Regions from separate parts of the Methylophilus sp. UBA6697 genome, predicted to be linked through region 1. Evidence: predicted binding sites of a transcription regulator. Region 1 holds the regulator's gene; the other holds the start of a gene.

Evidence for each region. Region 1 encodes FNR, which switches genes on or off when oxygen is low (the NO sensors DNR and NnrR bind a similar motif). Its sites were predicted from a motif close to TTTGATNTANATCAAA; they were not measured.
Region 2: B3355_RS06120 (OmpW/AlkL family protein) is a predicted target of FNR. The motif match lies at 8,787-8,802, and genes of this name have one in related genera.

Annotation. Positions count from the first base shown of each region.
Region 1 covers NZ_DKJH01000020.1:11,085-22,846, forward strand. Annotated here, with positions in the region: gene B3355_RS05900 (hypothetical protein) at 1-198, opposite strand, end outside; gene B3355_RS05905 (DNA ligase) at 213-1,052, opposite strand; gene B3355_RS05910 (sulfite exporter TauE/SafE family protein) at 1,120-1,836, opposite strand; gene hemN (oxygen-independent coproporphyrinogen III oxidase) at 1,846-3,231, opposite strand; gene fnr (fumarate/nitrate reduction transcriptional regulator Fnr) at 3,402-4,238, shown strand; gene B3355_RS05925 (hypothetical protein) at 4,273-5,124, shown strand; gene B3355_RS05930 (FixH family protein) at 5,142-5,405, opposite strand; gene ccoG (cytochrome c oxidase accessory protein CcoG) at 5,464-6,909, opposite strand; gene ccoP (cytochrome-c oxidase, cbb3-type subunit III) at 6,928-7,824, opposite strand; gene B3355_RS05945 (cbb3-type cytochrome oxidase subunit 3) at 7,855-7,995, opposite strand; gene ccoO (cytochrome-c oxidase, cbb3-type subunit II) at 8,007-8,633, opposite strand; gene ccoN (cytochrome-c oxidase, cbb3-type subunit I) at 8,644-10,080, opposite strand; gene ccoS (cbb3-type cytochrome oxidase assembly protein CcoS) at 10,210-10,347, opposite strand; gene B3355_RS05965 (heavy metal translocating P-type ATPase) at 10,352-11,762, opposite strand, start outside.
Region 2 covers NZ_DKJH01000021.1:15,605-27,366, forward strand. Annotated here, with positions in the region: gene B3355_RS06085 (GDP-L-fucose synthase family protein) at 1-59, opposite strand, end outside; gene gmd (GDP-mannose 4,6-dehydratase) at 63-1,148, opposite strand; gene B3355_RS06095 (UvrD-helicase domain-containing protein) at 1,199-3,253, opposite strand; gene B3355_RS06100 (GGDEF domain-containing protein) at 3,457-4,647, shown strand; gene ylqF (ribosome biogenesis GTPase YlqF) at 4,662-5,603, opposite strand; gene B3355_RS06110 (DUF481 domain-containing protein) at 5,774-6,841, opposite strand; gene B3355_RS06115 (class I SAM-dependent methyltransferase) at 7,088-7,921, shown strand; gene B3355_RS06120 (OmpW/AlkL family protein) at 8,023-8,724, opposite strand; gene B3355_RS06125 (hypothetical protein) at 8,925-9,239, opposite strand; gene B3355_RS06130 (PAS domain S-box protein) at 9,733-11,762, shown strand, end outside.

The DNA.
Region 1 (11,762 bases):
ATAATCCGGCACTTCAAGCTGGAAGTCATAACTGGCATCGGCACCCTTGCTATGTTCCGGACGTAATTTCATGGTCACTGTGCCGGTATATTTTCCTTCATGCGCATCATCGCCCTTGCAGGCGTAAACGCCGCTTAAATCAAGCGCATAGGCGTTTGCTGCTATCCAGCAGCTTAATAATCCTGCGAACCACTTCATATGATTTCCTTTCACTATTCAGGCGAACGTATGCGTAAAAAACTGGCAAACTTGGGTTTACCTGTTTTGGTCACATCACGGTAAGTATAAGTGACCTGGCAGCCTATCGGCGGTGGATGCGCGCGCTCCGCGTCGCTGAATCCGGTGCCCAGTTTAAATTGGATACCTGCCGGGGTTTCTACTAATAACGCGCCCATTTTACCTTGGTATTTGCCTTTGCCGGGCACATGGGCGATCACTTTGGCTTCGGCATCAAGTTGTGGTTTGAGTTTTAGCAAGACATGGCTGCGGCCAGTGAGATATGGTGCATCAGCGCGGTGCAGCATCAGGCCTTCGCCACGCTGAGCCACAATGTGATCCAGCGTTTTTTTAAGCACTTGCCTGTCTTTAACACGGAATTGCGGCAGACTTTTGAGATAAGGGCTATGCGCTTGCCGGGCGATGTGCGCGATTTGCTGCGCTCTTTGGGCGAAATCACCGTTGGCGTTTGGCAACTCAAACACATAATAGGCGACTTGCCGCCAGGCAGCATCATCCGGGTGTACTTGTCTGACCGTGGATGAAAGCGTCTCGAATTGACCACGGCCTATCCATAACTCCCCATCCAGTGGCCGTGGCGGAAAGTCTTTAGTAAACCAGGCTGGCGCATGAATAGGATGACCCTGGCGGCTGGTGAATTGCTGGCCATCCCAGATGGCACGGATACCATCCAGTTTTTCGCTGACCAGATACTCTTGCACCAGGATATCGTCATGGTAAATCTGCGCCAGCAAAATGTCAGGCGCTTGAGCGTAGCTATGCGCAATCAGCAACGACAAGAAAAAAAACAGTAGATACCGCGTTGGCCCAAGCATGACGCCCCCAATTGTTAAATTAAATTAACAATTGAAAGTTACAGAATGCAGGGGATAAAAGCAATGTTTAGAGGAGTTGGCACCACAATTTGTCGTGATGCATGACGTCCATCCATAAAGCGACCACGCTGAGGGCGATGAGCAATACGCCACTCAGGCGCATCCCCGTCGATTCTTTAAACCAGCCGGGCATGGATTGCTGGCTGGCGCGCCATAGGACAGGTGCCAGTGCCAGCACGGTAGCTGAGCCACAGGCAAAGGCCATCATCACCAATGCCCCTTGTAACCATTGCGATTGCAATGAGGCCAGCATCACCGCTGAATAGAGCAAGCCACACGGCAACAAGGCCCAGACCATGCCCGTGAGTAAATAGCCGAATTTGGCGTGTTCGGTACGCTGTTTAATCCAGGCCCAGACTTGTTGTGCCCGCTGCACGGCCCATTGTGGTTGTTGGCCGGTGACCACTAATAGCACGCCCCAGGCAAAGATCAGCGTATGAGAGAACGTCCACAATGGCTGGAACACATGACTCTGGTTGGACAACCAGGCCAGGCCACGCAGGGTTTCTGCCGCAACCGCGCCCAAAATGCCGTAACCCAGCATGCGCCCGAGGTAAAAACTCCAGGGAATGGTCTTGATGACACGTAGCGGAATCGAACGAAATTGGCTGGTGGTGTGAGGGGGAGACTGCATGGCGCCGCAAGCTGCACCACACATGGCAATGCAATGCGGGCCGCCTGCCAGCCCCATGACAAAAGCGGTCAGGAGTAAGCTGGCTAACATGCCGAGAGTTTAAAGGATTTTGGAAAACCTTGCACGATTGGCATCGTGCTGCAAATAACGGTCAAACACCATGGCAATAGCACGCACAAAGTACCAACCCATTTCAGTCACTTTCAAGCCGTCTTCTTCCAGCACCACCAATCCCTGCTTTTCTTTATCTGCAAGTTGTTGAATCTCTGATTTAAAGTAATCCCTGAAATTCACCATATAAGAGAGCTCTATTGACTCATAGCTGAGCTCACCGTGGCACATGATGGCCATAATCACTGCGCGGCGGATCAGGTCATCACGGCTAAGCGCCAAGCCGCGCACAATCGGCAACTGGCCCTGGTCCAGAAAGTCGTAATACTCTTCCAGCGTTTTGGCATTCTGGCTATAGGTCGCGCCCATTTTGCCAATAGCAGAGACGCCCAGCGCCAGAATATCCTGGTCAGCCATGGTACTGTAACCCTGAAAGTTGCGGTGCAACCTGCCCTGCTGTTTGGCAATCGCCAGCGCATCGTTTGGCAAAGCAAAATGGTCCATGCCGATATACACATATCCCGCCTGCATCAATTGCTGAATAGCCTCTGACAGCATCTGGATTTTGTCTACGGCATTGGGCAACTCATCTTGCAGAATACGGCGCTGCGGCTTGAAGCGTGATGGCAAATGTGCATAGCCATACAGGGCAATGCGGTCTGGGCGCAATGTGGTAATTTTAGCGATCGTTTCGCGGAAGGTTGCCGGGGTTTGCTTGGGCAAGCCATAAATCAGATCGGCATTGATAGACTGGTAACCCATCTCCCGCGCTTGTTGCATCAGCGTTTCCACTTGCGTATAAGACTGCACTCGATGTACCGCTTGCTGCACATCGGCATCAAAATCTTGTACACCAAAACTCAGGCGGTTAAAGCCCAGGTCGCGCAAATGCTGCAAGCGTTGCTGGTTCACCGTACGTGGATCAATCTCAATCGAGTATTCACCCTCCTGGTTAAACACAAAGGCTTTTTTCAGCATCTCCACCAGGCGGGTTAAATCCTCATCATTGAGAAAGGTCGGTGTACCGCCGCCTAAATGCAGCTGGTTCACGGCCTGCGCTTGCGAAAACTTGTCCAGATGCAGATTGAGTTCGCGTTGCAGATAGTTGAGGTAAATGGCGCTCTGTTCATAACGTTTGGTGACGATTTTGTTGCAGGCACAATAAAAACACAGCGACGCGCAAAACGGGATATGTACATACACCGATAACGGTTGTGTCCAGTTGCTGATATTGCGCTGCTCTGCAGCCTTGACATAGGCCGCCGCATCAAACGCCTCGACAAAGCGGTCTGCCGTGGGGTAAGAGGTGTACCGCGGCCCCGAAACATCATAGCGCTCGATGTGCTCTTGAGTAATCGTCAACGGTTGTTTCATGGTATCTAGCAAATGCTTTCCTGTCTGCACAAGTGAGACATCTCGTCCCGGGAGTCATTGCCGGCTACTTTGCCATAAAGCAAACCATGACTTCTTGATGCATATCAAATAGTCCGGTCAGCTACGCGTGCATAATGCAACGCACTATAATAGGGAAGAGTAAAAGCATCATGTTAAATGCCATTGCAGCACATGAAGTCGCCACGGATGAAATCACCACCCATGAAATCAAGGCGCAGGAGGCGTATAATCAGTCGCAAGATCAACGACTGCCAAGGACATCTCCCATGCAAGCCGAATCCAGTTTCAAGGTGGCCTGCTCTAACTGCAACCTGCGTGAGCTGTGTCTGCCCATAGGTTTAAGCACGGACGAGATGAGCCAGCTGGATGGCATGGTCGCCACCAGAAAGAAAGTCAAACAAGGGGGGCACCTGTTTAGCAGCGGCGACCCATTCACCACCTTGTATGCGATTCGTACCGGTTTTTTTAAAACCTGTGTGGTATCTGAGGATGGCCGCGAACAAGTCACCGGCTTTCAAATGGCGGGTGAAATCATGGGCCTGGATGGCATCGTCAGTGACAAGCACAATTGCAATGCCATCGCTCTGGAAGATGCCGAAGTCTGCGTGATGCCATTTAACCACGTCGAAGACCTGTCACGTCAAATCCCTATGCTGCAACGCCATGTGCACAAAATCATGAGCCGCGAAATTGTGCGCGAAAATGGCGTCATGATGTTGCTGGCCAATATGCGCGCCGAAGAACGCCTGGCGGCTTTCCTGCTCAATTTACTGCAACGTTTGCACGCACGCGGTTACTCAAAAAGTGAATTAATTTTACGCATGACCCGCGAAGAAATCGGCAGCTACCTGGGCATGAAACTGGAAACCGTGAGCCGCACCTTCTCTAAATTTAGCGAAGAAGGCATTATTGAAGTAAAACAAAAGAATATCCGCATTCTTGATCACGATAAACTGAAGACCATCTTTAACGCCAGCACTTGCTAGCCCACCGTTAACGCTTGATCACGGCGGTGTAGAGATGGAGACCTCTGCCCTCTTTGAGGCCTTAAGCGGATTTGTGGCAACACGCGAATGGCGCTACATTTACCCGGTGTGGTCACGCCGCGCGCAAGGCATTTCCATCGGCATTAACCTGCACCCCAATCATTGCTGTAACTGGCACTGTGTGTACTGCCAGGTGCCCGGTTTACAACGCGGCCCTTCGCCCGTCATTGATAGCCAGCTTCTGCAACAAGAGCTGGCAGACTGCCTGGGCTGGCTCACGCACCATATCCACGACAGCATTTACAGCCTGCATGACTGCGTACAGGATATTGCCTTTGCGGGTGACGGCGAACCGACAACTTCGCCGCAGTTTGCAGACATCCTCGATATGGTTGCCCACCTGATGCAACAGCGCAAACCACATGACCGCCCGGCTTGCCTGCGGCTCATCACCAATGGCAGCCAGTTGCAGCACGCGCATATACAGCATGCACTCAAACGCTTACACGAGATGGGCGGAGAGGTATGGTTCAAACTGGATGCAGGTAATGATGGCGAGATGCTGGCTGTCAACGATACGCATTTGCCTCTGGCCTTGCATTTGCAGCGCCTGCAAACTTGCTGCACGCTTTGCCCAACCTGGGTGCAAACTGCCATTTTCAGTAGAACACTGCACGGGGAGAGCGTGACCACGCCAACGCTGCCAGGCTATATGGAAGCTTTATTGCCATTGAAACAGCGCATCAGCGGCATCCTGCTATACGGCATTGCCAGACCCAGCCAGCAAGACCTACGCGGCTGCATTCAGGCCACTTCAGAGAAAATATTAGAGAAATATGCCAGCACATTGCGCACGCAGGGATTTCGCGTGCGCATGTTCGTCTAGGCGGTAACGTTAAGCGGCTATTCTTCAGCTGGTTTAAGGCCGGTTTGTGCATGGTTGCGCGCCTGAATGGCAGGCGCCATGGCTTCGTCCTGCACATCATGGCCTTGCGCATCCAGCGTTTTATTGATTTCTATGCCCTTGCGGTAATAGTCATCAATGGCCGGATCCGGATGCGTAATGGCCAGATACAAGGTGATAAAAGACGCCACAACGACCAGAGACGGGCCGCCAATAATCAGCCAGACATACGCATTCTGGTACCATTTTTGTGTTTCAACCATCTGTGTTCCTTTATCTATGCTGCTTTATGCCACCTTGCGCTAGGCCATGCCTTAACCGCTAATTACTGGGGACAATAAAGACAGATTTTTCCTTAATTGTTTCTTTGGCCTCAATGTCAGTCAACTCAAAGAAAATCTTGTGCGATCCGGCACGCGTTTCAGCTTCGGGCACCTGTATCTCGACTATGACATTGCGCTTTTCAAAAGGTTTGAGTGCTTTGAGCTGCTGACTGTTATTGTCTGAAAAATGGACGGCGAGCGCGGGTAAACCCGTGACTTGCAAATCATAATCGCGCACAGATTCGGTCTCATTTTCCAGCTTGAGATTGTACACATTCTCAATATTGCCATCGTTGGTGTAACGCGCCATCACCGAGCGATCACGCAACACATCGAGCCTGAAGTCAGGCTTAAAGTAGATACCGACCCCCATACCGACCACCATGATCACCAGAATGGTCGAATAAATCAGCACGCGTGGCCTGAGCAAACGCGCAAGCATCTGCTGACGGGTCCAGCGATTTTCCATGCCATTTTGCGTCGTATATTTAATCAGGCCTTTGGCATAGCCCATCTTATCCATCACATCGTCACAGGCATCAATACAGGCACCACAGCCGATGCACTCGTATTGCAAGCCGTCTCGGATATCGATGCCGGTCGGGCATACTTGTACGCAAATACTGCAATCAATGCAACTGCCCAGTCCATTGGCATTCTCACCCGCTTTTTTAGAGCGTGAACCACGTGGCTCACCACGTGCTTCATCGTAAGTCACCGTCATGGTGTCGCCGTCAAACATGGCACTCTGGAAGCGTGCATACGGGCACATGTATTTACAGACCTGCTCACGCATGTAACCTGCGTTACCATAGGTCGCAAAGCCATAAAAACATACCCAGAAGGTTTCCCAGCCACCGGCTTGAAATTGCAGCAAGCTTGGAACCAGTTCACGCATGGGTGTAAAGTAGCCGACAAACGTCACACCGGTCCACAAACCAAACCCGATCCAGGCGAACTGTTTCAGGGATTTACGTGTAACTTTGTTCAGGTTCCACTTGCTGTCATCAAGACGCATGCGAGCGATACGGTCACCTTCTATTTTCTGCTCCATCCACATATAGATTTCGGTATATACCGTTTGCGGACAGGTGTAACCGCACCACAAGCGTCCGGCAATCGCCGTAAACAGGAACAGGGAAAGTGCAGAGACAATCAACAGGAATGCCAGGTAAATCAGGTCCTGCGGATGGAAGATCAGGCCAAACACATAAAACCGCATGCCTTCCAGGTCAAACAGCATGGCCTGTCGACCATCCCATTGCAACCACGGCACACCGTAGAAGAACAGCTGCGTTGCCCACACCATGACCCAACGCCAGTTATTAAATAAACCGGAGACATGGCGGGCATAAATCTTATCTTCGGACTTATAAAGTGACAAAACCACCTCCTGTTCACGGATGGTGGTTTTGTTCACAGCGCTTTGTTTAGTATCGCTCATGTATTTATCTGCATTCGCTTACTTGTTGGAGAGGCCCCAAACATAAGCGGTCAGCAAATGAATTTGCTCCGGGCTGAATTTCTCTTGCCAGGCTGGCATCTGGTTGGTTTTACCTTCGTGAATACGCTTGATAATCGCGGCTTCACCCTGGCCATGCAACCAGGTGTTGTCTGACAGGTTAGGTGCACCAATCATCTGGTTACCTTTGCCTTCAGGGCCGTGGCAAGCTGCACACACGACAAACTTGTCTTTACCGGCATTGGCACGACCAGAGTCATGAATACTGCCAGACAGACTTAATACGTAGTTAGCCACGTTTTTCACGTCTTCTTCATTACCGACAGCGGCTGCCATCGGCGGCATCATGCCGATACGGCCACCCGTAATGGTTTCTTTAATACGCTCTGGGCTACCGCCATACAACCAGTCGGTATCCGTCAGGTTAGGGAAACCACGGCTACCCTTGGCATCTGAACCATGGCAAGCGGCACAGTTGTTGAGGAAAATACGCTTGCCAATATCACGGGCTTCCGGAATTTTAGCCACTTCTTCAACCGGCATCGCCGCATATTTGGCATACAGCGGTGCAATTTTTTCATTGTTTTTAGCCACTTCAACTTCGTATTGCTTGACGCCCGTCCAGCCAAATTTACCATTGTAAGTACCCAAGCCAGGGAACAGGTACAAGTAAGTCAGGCCAAAAATAACGGTAATGATAAACAAACCTACCCACCACATTGGCAGCGGATTGTTCATTTCTTTAATGCCGTCCCACTCGTGACCATTGGTGTTGTCACTATCCAGAGGCACTTTGACGCGGCTTGCGAAAATCAGCAAACCGACACAAAAAGCGATCCCACCCAAGGTAATGGTCGAAATCCAGATCGGCCAAAATCCATTTACAAAATCATTCATGATGTTTTCCTTAACATGTCCGCACAAATATTAGTCTTGATCGAACGGCAGGTTCTGCGCGTCCTTGAATTGTGCGGAGTGACGATTGCGCCATGCCCAAACCAGGATTGCGATAAACAGGACAAAACTCAGTACTGTAAACAATATGCGTAACAGGTTGATGATATCCATGGCGCGTCTCCTTATTTCAGGTGTGTACCCAGTACTTGCAGGTATGAAACCAGTGCATCCATCTCGGTTTTACCCTTGATATCTGCGCCAGCAGCCTTGATCTGCTCATCGGTGTAAGGCACGCCCACTTTACGCAGCGCAACCATATGGTCACCAATCGTTTCATCGTTCACCAGGTTTTCATTCAACCATGGGTAGGCTGGCATGATGGATTCCGGCACAACGTCACGCGGCTGGTTCAAGTGCACACGATGCCAGTCGTCACTGTATTTGCCACCGACACGGTGCAAGTCAGGACCGGTACGCTTGCTGCCCCACTGGAACGGGTGGTCATACACGTACTCACCCGCTACAGAGTAGTGGCCATAACGCAATGTTTCAGCATGGAACGGACGGATCATCTGTGAGTGGCAGTTGTAGCAACCTTCACGCAGGTAAATGTCACGACCAGCCAATTGCAGCGCAGTGTATGGCTCCAACCCACGGATAGGTTCAGTCAGGGATTTTTGGAAAAACAAAGGCACGATTTCAACCAGGCCACCAAAGGAGATCGTAATGAAGGTCAGTACGATCAACAGGAAGTTATTGGTTTCAATCTTTTCGTGCAGATTGCCACTATTATTTTGATGCGTTGCCATAGTGAGCTCCTTAAGCGTGTGCAACAACAGCTGGTACTTCTACCGTTGCTGGTTTGCCATTAGTGGCTGTTTTATATGTGTTCCACAACATGATCACCAAACCGCTCATATACAGGAAACCACCCAATGCACGTGTGAAGTAGTATGGGAACTTGGCTTTCACACTCTCAACGAAGGTATAAGCCAATGTACCGTCAGCGTTCATTGCACGCCACATCAGGCCTTCCATCACGCCAGAGATCCACAACGCAGCGATATACAACACCACGCCGATGGTTGCCATCCAGAAATGCACTTCAATCGCTTTCACGCTATACATGGTTTTCTGACCGAACAAACGTGGAATCAGGAAGTACAGGGAACCGATAGAAATGAAACCAACCCAGCCCAGAGCACCAGAGTGCACGTGACCAACGGTCCAGTCAGTGTAGTGAGACAAAGCGTTCACAGTCTTAATCGCCATCATCGGACCTTCAAAGGTACTCATACCGTAGAAAGACAGGGAAACGATCAGGAAGCGCAAGATAGGGTCAGTGCGCAGTTTGTGCCAGGCGCCGGACAAGGTCATGATACCGTTGATCATACCGCCCCAGCTTGGTGCAAACAGAATTAAAGACAACACCATACCCAAGGACTGTGTCCAGTCAGGCAAAGCGGTGTAATGCAGGTGGTGCGGACCCGCCCACATGTAAGTGAAGATCAGTGCCCAAAAGTGCACGATAGACAAGCTGTAAGAGTACACAGGACGCTCAGCTTGCTTAGGTACAAAGTAGTACATCATGCCGAGGAAACCCGCTGTCAGGAAGAAACCTACCGCGTTGTGACCATACCACCACTGCACCATCGCATCTTGCACACCTGCGTAAGCAGAGTAAGACTTGAACCAGCCAGCCGGGATTGCAGCACTCTCAACGATGTGCAACAAGGCCACCGCCAGAATAAAGGCACCGTAGAACCAGTTAGCTACGTAGATATGCTTGACCTTGCGGATACCGATCGTACCGAAGAACACAACCGCGTAAGAAATCCATACGATCGCAATCAGGATATCAATTGGCCACTCCAGTTCGCCGTACTCTTTACCCTGGGTATAACCCAATGGCAAGGAGATGGCTGCGGCGACAATCACGGCTTGCCAGCCCCAGAAAGTAAAACTGGCCAGTTTGTCGCTAAACAAACGGGTCTGGCAGGTACGTTGCACGACATAGTATGAGGTAGCAAATAAAGCACAGCCACCAAATGCGAAAATCACTGCATTGGTATGCAGTGGTCGTAAACGGCCAAAAGAGGTATACGGCAAGCCCAGGTTAAGCTCTGGCCACACCAGCTGAGACGCGATAATCACGCCCATCAATGTACCAACAACACCCCAGACCACTGCCATGATGGCAAACTGGCGGACCACGGTATCGTTATAGGTCGCAGCCTTCACGGTTGCATTTTGCATGGATTTCTCCCAATGATTAAAACAAACACCCAACACTAAAAAAATTCTAAAAAATTTAGTTGTTCAACCTGATCATCTCAGACTTGTCACACATCTGATTTGACACATATCAATCCTGTTCAAAAATTCTTAATCCTGCTCAAGAATTCGGGAACCTTCTTCTTCCAGGTCTTCAAATTGCCCGGTCTGGATTGCCCACCAGAGGCCACCCAGAATGACAAACACCAGCAACACCGCCAGCGGGATCAATAAAAATGCAATTTCCATAACGCTATGCCTGACCTTTCTGCCAGCCCGACTTATTCCAGTCGGTCAAACGTAATGCATTCAGCAATACCAAAAGCGAACTGGCCGCCATGCCCAACCCGGCTAACCAGGCAGGCAATAAGCCCATAATCGCCAATGGCACACCAGCTGCGTTATACAACGCAGCCCACAACAAATTCTGTTTTACGATGAGAATGGTTTTTTGACAATGCGAAATGAGCGAAACCAGCACACCGATATCATTACCCAACACCACCATATCGGCCTGTGCCTGCGTCAAAGGGACGCCGGAACCCATTGCAATAGAAGTATGCGCTGCTGCAATGACAGGGCCGTCATTCAAACCATCACCAACCATTAATACTTTCCGCCCCTGTTGTTGCAACAACTTTACATGCTGCAGCTTATCTGCTGCTTTTTGTAACCCGAATGCGCGCTGGATTCCCAGTTGCGCTGCGAGGTTTTTAACGGGCGCTATTCTATCACCAGATAACAGTTGAATATCAAGCCCATTTGCAATTAATTGTGAAATCGCTGCCTTGGCATGTGGTTTTACCTGCTCGGACAACGTCAGTCGCATCAGCGTGATTTCGCCTGTAGTGACATACACCTGGCGCAACGCTTCGCTCTCGGCCTCATCACTTACACCACAAAATTCTGCATTGCCTAGCTTCACCGGCAGTAATGCGCCGTTTGGTGCATGAAATGTAGCAGACATGCCGCCACCGACAATCTCTTGCCAATCCTGCATAGGCAGTTGATCTTGCGCATCATGCTGCAAGGCAAAGCCATGCAAGGCCTGAGCTACCGGATGCAAGGAATCCCGGCTCATGCTGGCAATCACATCAAGTAGCCATTGCGAATCCCAGTCTGCGTGACTGTCTGCCAATGTCACTTGCTGCACATTCTCAGTCAGGGTGCCGGTTTTATCGAATACAACGGTGTCCACTTCGCTGATCGCCTGTATCGCTTGCAAACGGCGGATCAGCACACCGCCTTTGGCAAAAGTACCAGCACTAGCCAGCATGGCCGCGGGCGTTGCCAGGGATAATGCACATGGACAAGTCACGACAAGTACGGCCACAGCCGACATAATCGCTTTGGCAGGATCGGTCGTCCACCAGTAAAAAACAGCATAGATGGCGGCCAGCAACACAGCCCACAAGAATGGTTGCGCGACTTTATCTGCCAGCAAGGCAATGCCAGGTTTTTCAGTAGAAGCAGACGCCATGAGGTTGACCAACGCATGGTATTGCGTGCCCTCGCCTACCTGCTCCACCTGCATTTCAATGGCAGAAGTTAAATTGCCGGAGCCAGCGATGACCTTTGCGCCTGCGGGCTTCATCACTGGCTCGGATTCACCAGTCAACATGGACTCATCAGCACTTGTGCTGCCAACCAAGATCAGGCCATCG
Region 2 (11,762 bases), on a different contig from region 1:
ATGGCTGAGCCAACCAGTCCACGATGGCCAGCAACGTAAATTTTTGCGTTTTTTTCCATGCTTTACTCGTGGTAATCCATGGCTTGATAGCCATGCTGCTTGATTAATTCATCTCGCTGCGCGGATTTGTAATCTTCGCGCACCATTTCAGAGACCAAGTCTTCAAAGCTGGTTTTTGGCACCCAGCCCAATTTTTCTTTAGCTTTAGTAGGGTCACCCAATAGAGTGTCTACCTCAGTGGGTCTGAAGTAGCGTGGATCGACTTGCACAATACATTTGTCATCCCAGAAACCTTTTTCCTCTACACCGTGGCCTTGCCAAGTGACGGTGATGCCTAACTCCAGTGCGGCGGCATTCACAAAGTCACGCACACTGTATTGTTTGCCGGTGGCGATGACAAAGTCTTCAGCTTGCTCTTGCTGTAACATCAGCCACTGCATTTCAACATAATCTTTAGCATGGCCCCAGTCGCGTAAGGAGTCCAGATTGCCGAGATACAGGCAGTCTTGCAGGTTCAGTTTGATTCTGGCAAGTGCGCGCGTAATTTTTCGCGTAACAAATGTTTCGCCGCGGATGGGGCTTTCATGGTTAAACAGAATGCCATTGCACGCGTAAATGCCATACGCTTCGCGGTAGTTGACAGTAATCCAGTAAGCGTACATTTTAGCCACAGCATAAGGACTGCGTGGGTAAAATGGGGTGGTCTCTTTTTGAGGCGTTTCTTGAACCAAACCATATAACTCAGAAGTCGATGCTTGGTAAAAACGGGTTTTTTTCTCTAGGCCAAGAATGCGTATTGCCTCAAGAATGCGCAATGTACCAATGCCATCGGCATTGGCTGTGTATTCTGGTGTTTCAAAGCTCACTGCCACGTGACTCATCGCTGCTAGATTGTAGATTTCATCTGGCTGAACCTGTTGAATGATTCTAATCAGGTTGGTCGAGTCGGTGAGGTCGCCGTAATGAAGAATCAGGTTTTGATGCTCTATATGCGGGTCTTGATAAAGATGGTCGATCCTGTCTGTATTAAACAATGAGGATCTGCGCTTAACACCATGCACTATATAGCCTTTATTCAGTAAAAGCTCGGCGAGGTAAGCGCCGTCTTGGCCAGTGATGCCAGTAATTAAAGCGACTTTTTGTGACATATTTTGAATTGCTGAGTTAAAAAGTGTTTGGATTATAGCATGGGCAATATTCAGCTTACGTTTGGCTCGCCGGAGTTTGACGTCGGCTTGCTTGCCAACATCGCCTTAATATTAGCCATCTTGCTCTTGCCATAGTCTTTGCTCAGCACTTGATCCGGCCCGTTAAACGGGTTGCCAAAGTGTTTGACATCGTCTTTTGGTAACTCACCGATAAACCGACTCGGTTCGCAGGCTTGCATTTCGCCGCCGCGTTTGCGCTTTTTGCACCAGGTGATATTGAGTGATTTTTGCGCGCGGGTGATGCCTACATACATCAGGCGGCGTTCTTCTTCAATCTGGTCGGCATCGATAGAGTTGGTGTGCGGCAAAATGCCTTCTTCACAGCCGATTAAAAAGACGTGGCCGTACTCCAGGCCTTTGGAGGCGTGCAGGGTGGAGAGTTTGACGGCATCTGGCTCGCTGTCTTCGCGACCCTCTAGCATAGTGATGAGCGAGACCAGTTGCGTTAGTTCGAGCAGGTTTTTGCCGTCGGATTCATTGCCGTATTCGGTAGAGCCTTCGCCTTTTTTGCTGAGCCAGGCGACAAATTCCATGACATTGCCCCAGCGTGTTTCGGCAGCGCGTGCTTCTTCGCCATCATACAAATAGGTTTCGTATTGAATAGCGGTCAGCAGGTCACTGAGTACTTCGTTGGCTGGGTCCTTAACGGCGCGGCCCTGCAATGTCTGGATATAGCGGCAGAAGGTGAGCAGGTCTTCGAGCTGCTTGGCGCCGACGTCGTGCTGGAAGCCGCCCTCAAAGGCCGCTGCAAACAGTGACATTTTGTGTGCGCTGGCATATTCACCCAGGCGTTCTAATGTGGTGTTGCCTATGCCTTTTTTCGGCGTGGTGGCGGCGCGGATAAACGCTGGATCATCGTCTTCGTTAGCGATCAGGCGCAGGTAGCTGATGATGTCCTTGATTTCAGCTTTGTCAAAGAAGGATGAACCGCCAGAGATGGTGTAGGGGATTTTGTGGTTGCGCAAAAACTTTTCAATAATGCGCGCCTGGTGGTTGCTGCGGTAGAGGATCGCATAATCTTTATAGGTCGTGCGATGCTCGAATTTGTGCGCCTGCAACTTCATGACGACGGTTTCGGCTTCGTGTTCTTCACTTTGGGTGGCGGTAACATGCAGCAGATCGCCGGTACCCAGCTCACTCCACAGTTTTTTCTCAAACAGCTTGGGATTATTGGCGATCACCTGGTTGGCAGCGCGCAAAATGCGCACGGTGGAGCGGTAGTTTTGCTCCAGCTTGATGACTTTGAGTTTTGAAAAGTCTGTGGTGAGCTGACGCAGGTTTTCCACGTCGGCACCACGCCAGCCGTAAATGGCCTGGTCATCATCACCTACGGCGGTAAACTGGCCGCGCAGGCCGGTGAGTTGCTTGATCAGTTTGTACTGGCAAGCGTTGGTATCCTGGTACTCGTCAATCAGCAGGTAGTGCAGTTTGCGCTGCCATTTATCCAGGGTGTCATGGTGTTGCTCAAACAGTTCCACCGGCACTTTAATCAAATCGTCAAAGTCTACCGCCTGGTAGGCGCGCAAGGTTTGCTGGTAGAGCTGGTAAACACGGGCAGCGGCATGCGCCATTTCTTCATCAGCCAAAGACTTGGCCTGGTCCGGGCTCACAAAGGCGTTTTTCCAACTGGAGATCTGCCATTGTGTCTTGCGCAGCAATTGTTTGTCAGTCGTCGCCAATATATCACTGAGGATTTTAAAGCTGTCTGAGGCATCCAGAATCGAGAATTGCGGTTTATAGCCGAGCAGGGCGGCTTCCTGGCGCAAAATTTGCAGCCCCAGCGAGTGAAACGTGGTCACCGTCAGGCCTTTGCCGCTTTTGCCTTCCAGCAATGGCGTGACGCGTTCCTGCATCTCCCGAGCAGCCTTGTTGGTAAAGGTGATGGCGGCAATCTGGTTGCCTTTATAGCCGGCCTGGTTAATCAGGTAGGCAATTTTTTGCGTAATCACGCGTGTTTTACCACTACCGGCACCTGCCAACACCAATAAGGGGCCATCCAGATAATGAATTGCTTCGCGCTGTGGGGGATTTAAAAGATGCTGCATGGGACTTCAGAGGTTTGTGGTAAACAACAAAGCGGTAGATGAATTAGCCTGTATGGACTATTTAACCCCTTCATTTATATGGGTATAGTCGCTCAACCATAGTATTATGTTTTTCAGGTAAACAAACTTTGTCCGCCCCTGTGTTTGATCTCAACAGTGTCATTCTATCATCAATTGGACTTACCTTAACGCTGGTTCTGGTCTTGTTGATTTTTGGCGCCCATCAGCAACGCAGCCTGATTATGCATTGGGTACGCGGCCTGTTGGTATTCGGTGTTGGACTCGCCATTTATTTTCTTTCACAAACCTCTTTGATACATGGCCCGCAAAACGTTTATGTGGCCACTTCAGTCACCATTATTGCACTCGGTATCAGCCTGTTTGTTAACGGTATCCGTTTGCTCAGAGGTTACCGTGTCTATCGTTATTGGGCCTTGCTGGTGGTGACCACGTTGCTCGCGTGTAATGCGGTGATGTTGAATATGCATACGCCGGATAGATGGATATTGTTAAGCAACCTCTTGGTGTTGATGTGGGTGTTTGGCTACGGCAGTCGCAGCCTGGTCGGCCATGGCAAAGACTTTGTTGCACACGTATTCTGGCTGTGTTGCAGCTTGTTTGCCCTGGTGAGTTTAATGCTGGCTTTGTTGGCGGTGAAGGTGATCTTGGGCGATCAGGAAAGTTTGCAATCGTTTTCACAGTGGAGCATGCATGCTTATATGATGACCGCGGCCATGCTGGCCATGACGACAGTCACCAGCTTGCTGTTGCTGGTGATGCATGTGCGGGCGCAGGCGGGGCTGCAGGCGATTGCCACACTGGATGGCCTGACTGGCGTATTAAACCGTAGAGGCTTGCAAGAAGCGGCCACGCGTATGCAGGCGGTGTCGCAGCGTATCCGCCTACCGATGGGGATGCTGATTGTCGACCTGGATTACTTTAAAAAGGTCAATGACGTGTATGGGCACCTGGTGGGCGATGTGGTGCTGAAAGCTTGCGCGGGAACCATACGCGCGGCCTTGCGTGGCGGCGATGTGATTGGCCGTTATGGCGGCGAAGAGTTTTGTATCTTAATGCCCAATACCGGCGAACATGAAGCAATGATCTTGGCGGAGCGTATCCGCCGTATTATTGAAGTGACGCCGGTAAGTATTGCAGGTGTGGAGAGTATGAGTAGCGACACGCAGGCAATCAAATGTACCGTCAGCGTCGGTTCAGTCAGCTCTGAAACCGTTGGCTACGGCCTGGAAGGTCTGTTTGCCGGCGCGGATCAAAACCTGTACAAAGCCAAGCAGAATGGCCGTAATCGCATTGCAAGCAATATTGATCAGTTACTGAATAAACCACCAGAGCCCGGCAAGCCAGCCAAACGGCATGCCAGCCTGATTGCCTGAGGATAACAGCCAGTTTACAAGGTATCTGGCTCAGGCGCTGCCTGGTCTTCTTTCGCTTTCTTCGCTGCCGCGGCCTGTTCCGCAGCCAGCGCGATCATCTCGGCCCGGCTCTGTGGTGATTCCAGGCTCACGCGGCCAATAGCACCACTGCGGTAGTCAGTTAGCAAGGCCATGGCGGTACGCTCCATATCCCACTCACCATCGTTACGTTTGTAAGTGCGGCGTTTGGCGATAGCTTGCAGCAGGTCTATGCCATCAATGGCAGTCACATCCAGCTTCATGACATCCAGTTTATAGCGCGTATTCATGAGCGCTGGATATTGTTTTAATAGCACATTACCCAAGAACTCGGCCACATCTTCATCGATCACCGCATTGCGGCCAATGGCGTGGCTGGCAGCCAGCAGATAACCGTCTGACTCATGTTCGATTTTTGGCCACATCATGCCCGGGGTGTCGGTAATGTTCTGGCTGTCATTTAAATCAAAGCGTTGCTGGCTTTTGGTCACCGCCGGTTCATCGCCCACTTTGGCCGCCCGGCGGTTAAGCAGGGCGTTCATCAGGGTGGATTTGCCGACGTTAGGGATGCCCATGATCATCATGCGCAACGGTTTCAGCGGCGTGCCACGATGTGATGCCAGTTGGCGGCACAAGCCTGGAATTTTCTTTGCGTCACCAGGTTTTTTGCACGATAAGGCGACGGCTTTGGTATTGGGCTGCTTGTTAAAGTAATTCAACCAGGCCTGGGTGACTTGCGGGTCGGCCAAATCGGCTTTGTTGAGAATTTTCAGGTTAGGCCGCTGGCGAAAATTACGCATTTCCTCAATCATGGGGTTGTGGCTGGCGGCAGGCACGCGTGCATCCAGTACCTCAATCACGACGTCGATATGTTCCAGTGTTTCTTCTGCCTTTTTTCGGGCAGAAGTCATGTGTCCCGGAAACCATTGTATCGCCATATTTTTGCTCCATCTTCAACTCAAAAAATACGGTATCAATGTCCCTTGCCGTACCCCATATTGTTTTTGTCCATGCTGCCTATGATGAAATTCAGGACGGATTAAAACAATGCAGCGATCATTTTAACATTTAAGCGGCAACTCCTTAAATATTGCAGACGTCGCCAGCGTTATTTCCAGCTATAGCCCAGTGTGAATAGGGCGCGCGTATCGCCTTTGACGCGATCATCTACCGGGCGGCTATCGTAGTTGTAGTCTAATTGTGTAGACGCACTCAAGCCGAAAATAAACGGAAAGCGCAGGCCGGTTGAGCTGTAAACCAGGATTTGTGAAGGGGATCTCGCGGTGTATAACACTTCGTGGCGATGAAAGGCCTGCACAAAAGAATCAAATAAATACTGGTTGTAATTGACTGCCCAACGCAAAGCGGCATGACTGTCATTACTTTCTTCGTAATAGTCCTGTTTAATCAGCGACACACCACCTTCCACTGACAGGTTAAGCTTTTCGCCTTCAAAAATCTGGTAACCGGTACCCACACCGTAGGTACTTCGTAACTTGATATCCCTGAAACGGTCTTTTTCCTGAATGGTGTTGAGGTAGCTAAACCATTTTTTGGTGAAAAAGTGGTCATACTGGCCGCGCACGCGCGCGTTGTTCTGCGTTTGTTCGTCGTTATCTTCTGCCCAGTAGTAATAGCCTTGTACCGTATAACGATTTTCCAGGCCACGTAATACCGACTCACCGTTAAATTGCATATTGCGGTTGGTACTGTTGCCATTGTTAAACGCACCGCCCAGGCTCAGGTTGCCAGTCCAGACATAGCCTTCACCAATCAGGTCGCGGCTGGGGTTGATGTAATGAATTTCGTCCAGCTCTGTATCCACCAGTGGCGTGTTGGTTTCCTCATCCAGAATCACCTGGCCTTCATCGGTATGAATCAGGCGGCCATTGACGATACTGCCATCAGACAACTGCATCAGGATAGGTTTGTCGGCATCGATACTGTGAATATCGTTCCAGTTGATTTTCACCTCATCTGCATAAGTGGTTTTGACTGTGAGTTTATTTGATATTTTAACGCCCAGTGTGCCTGTGATCTTGTCGCCATTTTTGAGCCAGATTGTATCTGCAAGCACTGGCGTGGCAAGCATGGAAAGCATTGTCAGCGGAAATAGCGCGCATTTAACCGTCTTGTCTACATATAAATAAGCCAATGTGGCTAAGCTGTTTGGCATACATACTCCCTGGTGCGATTGAACAACAGCGCTGTGAAACAGCGAATTGATGCAGCGTGTACCAACGTCGCTGCAGCGGTGGTCGTGCGGCTTGCGCACGGGATAAAACTGACCACCATGATAGACATGATTCGTAAAACAGCCTTTGAGTTCCCGAGATCGCTCCCGGCGTGGCTGCCAGAAGCAATCCTGATGAAGCTGGCACATGTTAAACTGATATATTGGTATTTTAAAACAGCAATACGCATGGTCAAGACAAACTTACCGCCCGAGGTGAAGCCCGGTCAATCTCTCCCGCTATTGCAGGCGCTGCATATTCTGACACGCGATGGCAAGCTGAATCAGGATAGCCGCCGCAAGCTCAAGCAAGTCTATCACCTGGTCAATTTCATTGAGCCGCTGATGCAGGCGGTGATGGATAAACAGTCACAGCCTGTGCTGGTCGACCATGGTGCAGGTAAGTCTTATCTGGGATTTATCCTCTATGACCTCTTGCTCAAACAACACGCAGGCGGCCAGGTGATTGGCATTGAAAGCCGCGGCGAGTTGATAGAGAAATCACGCCAACTGGCGCAAGAGTGTGGGTTTGACCGCATGCAGTTTGAGCATTTAACCGTCGCTGAGGCCATGCAGTCACAGCAACTGCCTGCAACCGTGGATATTGTCACGGCCTTGCATGCCTGCAATACGGCGACGGATGATGCGATTCAGTTTGGTTTGCAAAAACAGGCGCAGTTTATGGTACTGGTGCCTTGCTGCCAGGCCGAGGTGGCGGAGGTGATGCGCCAGCATAAGGCTGAGACACTGGCGCAAACCTTTTTAAGCGAGTTGTGGCGGCATCCTATCCATACCCGTGAGTTTGGCAGCCAGGTCACCAATGTGTTGCGTTGCCTTGAACTGGAGGCGCATGGCTACCAGGTGACAGTGACGGAACTGGTGGGCTGGGAGCACTCGATGAAAAATGAACTCATCATTGCCAAATATACTGGCCAGCGTAAACGCAGTGCGCGTGAGCGTGGGCAGCAACTGCTAGAGCAACTCAATTTGACCAGTCTTTCTGCGCGTTTCAACTTTCAGTAATTAAGTCTCTCCGCATATAAAAAAACCTCTGATACTGGGGTGGCATCAGAGGTGAATGGAGCGCGTTAAATGCCCCAGGGAAGAGCGTTGACGATTGTTGCTTAAAAGCGCTTACCAATACCCAGGCTAATTACCCATGGATTGACGTCCAGGGAGTCGATTTTGGCCCAGCGGTTGCCGGTGGTGGCGCTTTTCATTTCAACGTCGGTATCAATCCAGAGATATTTCACATCAGCGTTCAATAACCAGCCATCTTTAAGGTTGATATCTACACCCGCCTGCAAGGCAGGGCCAATGCTATTGCGGTCAATTTTGATTTTTTCGCCAGCGGTTGCACCAGAGGTGAAACGCAGATTGCGGTCCAGCATAAATGTCGCATTGATACCAGCACCCACATAAGGGTCAATGGTTTGATCAGGGTTAAAGTGCCATTGCGCCGTCAAGGTAGGTGGCAGCGCATCAATGCTACCCAGATGCTGGTTGCCAACCACACCGGCACTGTCGCCAGTGATTCTTACATCGTGTTTGCTGCCCAGTGCCAGGATCAGTTCGGTCGCAATGTTTTTGGTCCAGTAGTAGCTAATATCTAATTCAGGAATTGTGTTGCTGTCGAGTTTCAGGTCTGCGCTTGGTGTCATCACATTGGCACCCACCGCCTTGTTGACGGTGCTGCCCAAGCGGCTGCTTTCGTTCGGGCTGATATTGGTTGCACGCAGACGTACAACCCAGTCACCTTGCTCTGCATAGGCATTCATGGCAGGCAATAAGGCTGCCAACATTAAACTGATTGCGGTTTTTTTCATTGTGGTCACTCCATTAGGTGCATTGATTTGAGACCATTGTAGGTTTGCTGGCTAAAGCGGGTATTGACCCAAATCAACTCGACACATGTTTGTGATGTGTGTCGAGGGCTAATGGAGGCGTAAAGCGGGAGAGGCAGATACCCGCGGATTCGCAAGTATCTGTGCGTGTGACAGTTTAGATAAAGCGCGCCGACATACCGTTAGTAATCGTTACGTTGCTTCCAGGCGTCATCCAGTACTTTGGATTTCTGCTCGAAAATCACTTTTTTATTTTCCAGGTCTTTTTCCGCTTGCACTTTATCGGATTGGTATTGCTTTAACTTTGCCTGTTCCTGCGCAACCAGGGCTTCCTGAGATTTGATTCTTTGCTCAAGGTCACTCAATTTGCTCATGGCATCGCCCACGGCATCCCGTGCAGTGGCGGCATCCGTTTGTTCATTAAGGATATTGCGGGCAAACACTGGCTGGCTCAGTGTGGCGATCAGGAATAAAACAGAAAGGGACTGTAAACGCATGCGAGACTCCATAAAAACGTCATAACAAAATTTCAAAACGATTATAAAGCCAAAATGTCTTCGGGCTTAATACTCACCGGTCATTATCAATCGTTGTTGATTGCTTGATTAGTAAGCGGCAACAGCATTAGGTTCCTGACGCGCTAACGATCAGCCATCACTTCGCCATGCGGCATGCTACAAAATAATTCAGCCATTTTATTGATCTATCTCAATATGCGTTTTGTTGATTAAGTTATTGTATATAAAAATAAAAGTCATTTTTTTGTAAGACAAATTCTGACATGGCCAGCAGACAAAATGGATATCAGGCGACAAGGTGTCGTGTACGGTGTGACTGCTATCCAACTGGGAGAAGCACAGAGTCAAATATGTCCTTTTTTGGTCGACACGGAAAAACTAGGTCCGTGGCCCAGCCAGAATCAGCGACGAATTGACTCTCCATTATTAAATTAAATTGTCTCAATGACTCAGGGATAGAAAGCGATTGATTATGAAATTAAATTTGCCAGTGACGGCCACAGAAATCCAGTTTGATGATGCCCAGTTCATGTTGACGAGAACAGATCTCAAGGGTGTGATTACCTATGCCAACAAAGACTTTATTCAAGTTAGTGGCTTTAGTGAGTCTGAGTTGGTCGGCAGCAGCCATAATATTGTGCGCCACCCGGATATGCCTGCGGCCGCTTTTGCCGATATGTGGCGCAGCTTGAAAGCCGGTAAACCATGGACGGGCTTGGTGAAAAATCGCACCAAGCATGGTGACTTTTATTGGGTGGTGGCCAATGCCACGCCGGTAACTGAAAACAATCAGGTCGTGGGTTACTTATCCGCGCGTAGAAAGCCTACGCGGCAACAAATTAACGAAGCCTCCGCTGCCTACCAATTGTTTAATACAGACAACGCCAAAGGTCTGGCAATTGTAGATGGCAAAGTGGTGAACTTGTCCTTGGCGAATAAATTAAAAAACATATTGGGCGCCATTACGGTCAAACAGCGCTTAGTCGGTTTGGCGGCTATGGCTTTTGCATTGCTGGCCGTACAAGTAGGGCTGGATTTTACTCATCAATTCACTGCACTGTCTTTTGCTAGCCTGGGCTTGGCATTACCTGTCCTGCTAGGCTTGGCGATGATCATTGCTCGTTCAGTGACCCAGCCGCTGGCGCAAACACTCCGTGCGGTGAAAGAAATCACCATCGGCAACTACAGCACCTATATTGATGCGCAGGGTAGCAACGAGCTGAGTGAAGTATTGCAAGCACTGAAAAAGATGCAGACGTTGCTCAGTGTCAGCGAAAATGCCTTAAAAGAGTCTGCCATTGAAACCCGCGAGCAAGCCGCATTGTTTGAAAATCAATTGGCCGCGATTAACCGTTCTACCGGGTCAATAGAGTTTGACCTGGATGGCAAAATAACAGCCGTCAATGATATTTTCTTGTCGGTGTTGGGCTATACACGAAATGCGCTGGTTGGCATGTCACATAGCCAGTTGGTTGAGCCAGCATTTATCAGTAGTGGCGACTATCATGCCTTTTGGCAAAAGTTAACACGTGGCGAATCAGTCAGCGGTGAGTTTTTGCGTATCGGCCAGCATGGCAAGGAGATCTGGCTGGATGCGACCTATAGCCCCATTTTAGATGCAGATGGTAAGCCTTATAAAGTGGTGAAGTATGCTGCAGATATCACGGCGCAAAAGCTCAGAAATGCCGATTTTGAAGGCCAGATTACTGCGATTGGCAAATCACAAGGCGTGATTGAACTGGGCCTGGATGGCACGGTGCTTAAAGTGAACCAAACTTACCTGGATATGCTGGGTTATAGCGAACACGAGTTGCTTGGGCAACATGTTAGCAAGGTGCTGGAACCCAGCTTTGCCAGCAGCGAGGCTTATGCGGTCTTGTGGAACAAGCTTGTGCATGGCGGCTCGGACATGGGGCAATACAAGCGGATTGCCAAAGGTGGGCGTGAAGTCTGGATACAGGCGTCTTATAACCCGATTTACGATTTAAAAGGCAAGCCGTACAAGATTGTTAATTACACCATGGACATTACTGAATCCAAGTTGATTGCGGCGGATAATGCTGGTCAGATCTCTGGCATTCATAGAACCCAGGGCGTGATTTCGTTTGACCTTGACGGCACCATCACATCGGTAAACGACTTGTTTTTGCAACTCTCCGGTTATGCCGAAAGTGAAGTGTTAGGCAAAAACCACAGTATGTTTGTCGATTCCGCTTACCGCTCTAGCCAGGATTACAAGGCGTTTTGGGATGCTTTGCGCCGTGGTGAGGCACAAGTCGGGCAAGTGAAGCGTATCCGCAAAGGTGGGGCTGTGGTGTGGATGCAGGCCATTTACAACCCGATTCTGGATATGAATGGCAAACCCTTTAAAGTGGTGAAGTATGCGACAGATATCACTGCACAGCATGAAAGTGCACAAGCACTAGCCCATGCTGTACAAGAGACCAAAGCGATTATTGACGGCGCCAAAGCCGGTGATTTAAGCAGTCGCGTGTCGCTTGA